Regions from separate parts of the Cytobacillus sp. QJM3NY_8 genome, predicted to be linked through region 2. Evidence: riboswitches for the same ligand, from Rfam matches in the RefSeq annotation. Region 2 holds a riboswitch; the other holds the start of a gene.

Region 1 (3,149 bases), 2.1 Mb from region 2:
GGAAATGGGAACCGGAATAAACTTTTGCCGCTGAAGGGCTGCTGCCACTTAGCAGGCGAAGCAGTTCATCAGATCCTCGATCAAATTCATGATTACCGATAGTTCCGATATCAAACCCCATCTTATTCAAAAATTCAATAGTCGGTTCATCCCGCAGAAGAGCGGATACTGGCGGGCTAGCTCCAATCATGTCGCCAGCATGCAGCAAAAGGGTGTTTTTATTTTCAGAAGCACGCTGCCGCAAATAGGCAGCGAGGTAATCAGCGCGTCCTGCCGGTCTGCCGTTAACCTGCCGAGTGACATTCAGCTGCCCATGGAAATCATTAATGCCCAGCAATTGAATTTGCTTGTATGGTGCTTCTGTACGTTCTTCAACATGGCCGTGATATTCTTCCGAAAGACCCTGCTGATTCCCTTGTTCTTTTTCTGCAGGCTGTCCGCTGAATAGAGGCATTCCCAGGAAGCTAAATAAAATAAGGGTGAAAAGTACTCTCATCATTCATCCTCCAGTATTTGTGGCAGGGATAGTATTTGCAGATATCAGGGATTTAATCGGATGGTGGGCTATTAAGGATCAGAAAAGTTTGGCCTCCTGCTAAAAGGGTAAGGTCTTAAAGAAACATAATACTGCAAAAGGAGATGACAATACATGAATTATAAGAAGCTATGGCTATCAGTTCCATTGAGTGCAGGATTATTGTTGGCAGGATGCGGAACGGATGAACAGGATCCGCCGCCGGAAACGGAAGATGTGGAATTGGAAGATAATCAGATGGAAGAAAACAATAATGAAGATAATGAAATGCAGGATCCTGGCACATCAGAAGAATCTGATATGGAGGAGCCCGGCATGAATGAAGAATCACCACAAGATGAAGAGAGTATGGATGAAAGTGATATGGATATGAATGATGAGGAGTCTGAGGGGAACTAACCCGCATAATTCACGGAAAACGTCTGCCGCTGACAGGCGTTTTTGATATTCATTCAGAAGTAAAAAAATTGAATTAAGGAAAACGGGGTAAGGAGCAGAATAAAGGCAAAATTTTTCATCTGACAGAATTCTGAAATAATTCCTTTCATTTGTTTCCGCAATTCTGTATACTAAAATTGAATTTAATAGCAATAACTAGGGGTGCCCAATAGCTTGGGCTGAGAAAGAAACGCGCTAAAGTTTCTTGACTCTTTGGACCTGATCTGGATCATACCAGCGTGGGGAAGTTAGAATGTGCAAAAATTTCTTTGTGCAAAGACATCTTCGGTTAAGCCGGTCCATCTTTATGTGGACCGGCTTTTTTACATATCTGGCACTTCCTTGGTTCCAGGTCTCGTCCTTATATTTTTATAAGGGAGAGATGATCAATGACGGCAAGTTCATTAAATCAAAAGAGCATTTCCATTATGTCGTGCTTTACTGGCAGCAAAAAAGTCTATGTGGAGGGATCCAGGCCTGATATAAAGGTTCCAATGCGTGAGATAGAGTTAAGTCCCACTTCCGGAACTTTTGGAGAGGAAATCAATGAGCCGGTTCGAGTATATGATACGAGCGGACCTTATACGGATCCTCAATATACGGCAGATCTAAAAAAAGGGCTTCCTGCTCTGAGAAGCCGGTGGATTCATGAACGCGGGGATGTTGAAGAGTATGATGGGCGGAAAATAAAGCCCGAGGATAATGGGTACCGCGATGAACATGATCCGCGTGCTAATCATAAAGTTTTTCCTGGCTTATCCCGCAAGCCATTGAGAGCAAAAAAAGGAAAGAATGTTACCCAGCTTCACTATGCAAAAAAGGGGATCATTACTCCTGAGATGGAGTATATAGCCATTCGGGAAAATATGGATCCGGAATTTGTGCGGTCTGAAGTAGCAAGAGGGCGGGCAATCATTCCTTCCAATATCAATCATCCTGAGACAGAGCCGATGATCATCGGAAGGAATTTCCACGTAAAAATTAATGCGAACATTGGAAATTCTGCTGTTTCATCCTCTATTGAGGAAGAGGTAGAAAAAATGACCTGGGCTACTCGATGGGGAGCAGACACGATCATGGATCTATCTACAGGCAAAAATATTCATACCACACGTGAATGGATTATCAGGAACTCTGCCGTTCCGGTCGGCACCGTTCCCATTTATCAGGCACTTGAAAAGGTTAATGGCATTGCCGAGGATCTTACGTGGGAAGTTTACAGAGATACCTTAATCGAACAAGCTGAGCAGGGGGTTGACTACTTTACCATTCATGCAGGTGTCCTTTTGAGGTATGTTCCGCTGTCGGCAAAACGCTTAACCGGAATTGTATCGAGGGGCGGATCCATTATGGCCCAATGGTGTTTGCATCATCATAAAGAAAACTTTTTATATACACATTTTGAAGAAATCTGCGAGATCATGAAAGCCTATGATGTGGCCTTCTCACTCGGGGATGGGCTGCGCCCGGGATCGATTGCAGATGCCAATGACGAGGCTCAATTTGCAGAGCTCGAGACACTTGGGGAGTTGACGAAAATTGCATGGGAACACGATGTACAGGTAATGGTGGAGGGACCTGGCCATGTTCCAATGCATTTAATTAAAGAGAATATGGATAAACAATTGGAGATCTGCAAGGAAGCGCCATTTTATACACTTGGGCCCCTAACAACAGATATAGCTCCAGGATATGACCACATTACCTCTGCAATCGGGGCTGCCATGATAGGCTGGTATGGTACGGCAATGCTTTGCTATGTTACTCCTAAAGAACATTTGGGTTTGCCAAATAGAGATGATGTACGCGAGGGTGTCATTACTTATAAAATTGCAGCGCATGCTGCAGATCTGGCAAAGGGCCACCCGGGAGCACAAAAAAGAGATGATGCCCTGTCAAAAGCCCGGTTTGAATTCCGCTGGAGGGATCAATTCAATCTGTCGCTTGATCCTGAACGCGCATTGGAATACCATGATGAGACATTGCCGGCTGAAGGGGCTAAAACAGCTCACTTCTGTTCCATGTGCGGGCCAAAATTCTGCAGCATGAGAATTTCGCAGGATATCCGGAATTATGCAAAAGAGAATAAGCTTGACACGGACGAAGCGATACAGAAGGGCTTGGAAGAAAAAGCTGAGGAATTTAAAAAAACCGGGGGAAGTATTTATCAGTAAAA
Region 2 (3,149 bases):
CCTCCCTTTGCAATCATTACTGGATCTATGACGACATTTTTCCAGCCGTATCTAACAATTTCATTGGAAACACTCTCGATTATAACTGCACTAAAAAGCATTCCTGTCTTCACAGCGTCAGGTCTGAGGTCTTCTCCTATCGACTGAATTTGAGCAGAAACTGCCTCTGCTGTCATTGGATAAACTCCTTGAACACCCTTGGTGTTTTGAGCCGTTACCGCAGTTAAAGCAGACATGCCGAAAACACCGAGTTCCTGAAATGTTTTTAAGTCAGCTTGAATGCCCGCGCCGCCGCCGCTATCAGAACCCGCTATGGTTAAAGCTTTGTTCACTTTCATTTATATTGCCTCCTAACTGGTGTTTTTCAAAAGAGCCATATGATTCAACATCTGCAGCTGAAATGTTATATAAGCTATTCAAAAACTCTATTTGGAAAGTGCCTGGTCCTTTGCCATCCGATTTTTCTGCTGCGATTTCGGCTGCAGAGCCATAAACGACCAATGAAGTTACTGCCGCTTTTACAGGATCCTTTTCAATAGCAGCGAAAGCTCCTATTATTGAAGTAAGAAGACATCCGGCACCCGTTACTTTCGTTAGAAGAGGATGGCCATTGTTAATGGCAAAAGTGGATCTTCCATCTGAAACGATATCCTGTTTTCCTGTAATAACGGTTACTGCACCAAGTTCTTTTGCTGCCGACTTAGCAAGCTCTGAAGTGTTACCTGCTGCTTCAACTGCATCTACGCCCTTTATACTCCATTTCTGTCCTGCCGCGTTGGCAATTTCTGCAGCATTCCCTCTTATGATGGTAATATCTAACTCTTCTAATATTCTTTTAGCTGTATCTGTGCGATAAGCCGTGGCCCCGACACCAACCGGGTCAAAAATGACTGGAACCCCATGCTGATTTGCTGATTTACCCGCTATGAGCATACTTTTTACTTCTTTTTCTGTCAGTGTTCCCATATTGAGAACCAATGCACCAGCTATTTTAGCCATTTCAGCTGCCTCTTCATGTGCATATGCCATTACTGGTGATGCCCCAATTGCCAGCAGGCCATTTGCAGTAAAGTTTGTTACCACCACATTTGTAATGTTATGTACAAGAGGGTTTGACACTCTTACTTTTTCCAATAGACTGCTAAACTCCTGAATGTTCATCTAAAATCCTCCTTTAATTCATAACTAATCCGCCATCTACAACCAGATTTTGTCCAGTAACTGCCCTTGCCCATGGAGAAGCGAAGAAGACTATCGCATCAGCCACTTCTTGAGGATCTGTGACTTTTCTTAATGGAGTCGAGTTTTCGATAATTTTAAAGACTTCCTTAGAGGTCGAAGCACTGGCATCTGTCGTTTTTAACAAACCTCCCGATACCATATTTGCCGTAATTCCATATTGGCCCAGCTCATTCGCCATATTTCTGGTGAAGCCTAATAAAGCAGCTTTGCTGGTCGTATAGTCATGATAGGGTACAACTGGATGCTGGAATAGATTGGTGCCGACCGAGATTACCCTGCCAAACTCCAGTTTTTTCATATCTTCAAGACCTGCCTGAACTGTGTTCAATGCTCCCAGAATTGCACCTTCCAGCTGGCTTTTGTAATCGTCCCATTTAATTGTTTCTGCATCTTTTTTCGAAATAGGGTCAAATTGAAAGTTTACCAGTGCATTATTGACTATGGTTGTAATGGGAGCTCCAAAGTGTTCCTTCGTCTCTTGAAACATGGAGTTCACTTGAACACTGTCCCGAATATCAGCACGAATGGCAATGGCTTTTTCGCCAATTTCCTTCTGCAAAGCATGGGCTTTTTCCTCGCTATGGAAATAGTTAATGACAACTTTCGCTCCTTCTCTCGCGAATGCTTTTGCGGTTTCTTTGCCCAGCCCTCTGCTGCTGCCTGTAATAATGACAATCTGATCGTTAAGATTCATAGAAAATCCCCCTTATTGATAGCCAATTCATCTGTTTTAGAGAACAAAATAAAAACCAGATCCGCAATTGGACCTGGCTGAATAATCTAAGAGAATTAGTCGTTCCCCGCAATTACTACTTTCCTACGCTGGTATGATCCAGATCAGGTCCGAAGGGTAAAAAACAGTCCGGTTTCTTTCTCAGCCCGCGCATCGGGCACCCCTAGCAGTAAAACTATTAAGTTGGCTGTTTTCATCTTAGCCTGAAACGTTAAATCTGTAAAGTCTTGCAATTCTGCCTGTTCCTCTTTAAGGTGTAAATAGAAATACATAACTTGGAGGAATTAAAGAATGGCTGAACACCAATTCCAATTAAAAGCATATTGGCCAGGACTTCGGAATGATGTTGGAGAAATTGAAACAGGCGGGCTTAAAACAAAGGTTTCCATTCCGCCAGAAATGGAAGGACCCGGAATCGGAACAAATCCGGATGAAATGCTGCTGGGGGCAGCGGCAACTTGTTATATTATTACCCTGGCAGCTATGATGGAACGAAGTAAACTCGAGAAAGAAAACCTTACGATGGAATCAACTGGTATTGTAGATGTAACTAAAGGTGTGATTACATACAAGAAAATTATTCATCGCCCTGTTATCTTGTTACAGGCGGATGCGACTGAAAAGGATCATTCACTTGCGCGCAAGCTGGCGCAAAAAGCTGAAGCATCCTGTATGATTTCCAGGGCGATTAAAGGTAATGTAGAGGTAGAATTGGAAGAAACGATTCTAACTGCCAAAAATCCTTCGAAATAACCAAAAACCGGCATGATTGCCGGTTTTTATTCTTTAAAGAGCCCACTTCCGGATTGCCTGTGCAACACCAGCTTCATCATTAGTTCCCGTAATAGCATTCGCTGTTTCTTTCACAATATCCTGCGCATTTCCCATTGCTACACCCCAGCCTGATTCCTCGATCATGGCAATATCATTTAAGCTGTCACCCATCGCCATTACATTTTCCATCGAAATGCCAAGAAGCTCTGTTACCTTCTGGATACCTTTGGCTTTATTGATTCCAAGAGCATTTACCTCAATATTAGTTAAGCTGGAATTTGTAATCTCCAGATCCCCTTTTGTTTGAAGCTCTTTATGAATGAGTTCCCTGATTTCATCATCTGATATATCAAATCCAAATTTAAGCCATTCATGGTCATGAATATTTTCAGGCATTTCA

Evidence for each region. Region 2 has a riboswitch for thiamine pyrophosphate ahead of AC0VZ9_RS13755 (3-oxoacyl-ACP reductase). Riboswitches for the same ligand answer to the same signal wherever they lie in the genome.
Region 1: linked by a shared signal. The riboswitch ahead of thiC (phosphomethylpyrimidine synthase ThiC) and the one ahead of AC0VZ9_RS13755 (3-oxoacyl-ACP reductase) in region 2 are both predicted to bind thiamine pyrophosphate.

The regions. Positions count from the first base shown of each region.
Region 1 covers NZ_CM149681.1:495,355-498,503, forward strand. Annotated here, with positions in the region: gene AC0VZ9_RS02630 (bifunctional metallophosphatase/5'-nucleotidase) at 1-496, opposite strand, end outside; gene AC0VZ9_RS02635 (hypothetical protein) at 650-934, shown strand; TPP riboswitch at 1,122-1,236, shown strand; gene thiC (phosphomethylpyrimidine synthase ThiC) at 1,363-3,147, shown strand.
Region 2 covers NZ_CM149681.1:2,639,054-2,642,202, forward strand. Annotated here, with positions in the region: gene thiD (bifunctional hydroxymethylpyrimidine kinase/phosphomethylpyrimidine kinase) at 1-338, opposite strand, end outside; gene thiM (hydroxyethylthiazole kinase) at 301-1,161, opposite strand; gene AC0VZ9_RS13755 (3-oxoacyl-ACP reductase) at 1,175-1,936, opposite strand; TPP riboswitch at 2,040-2,150, opposite strand; gene AC0VZ9_RS13760 (OsmC family protein) at 2,267-2,728, shown strand; gene AC0VZ9_RS13765 (Cof-type HAD-IIB family hydrolase) at 2,762-3,149, opposite strand, start outside.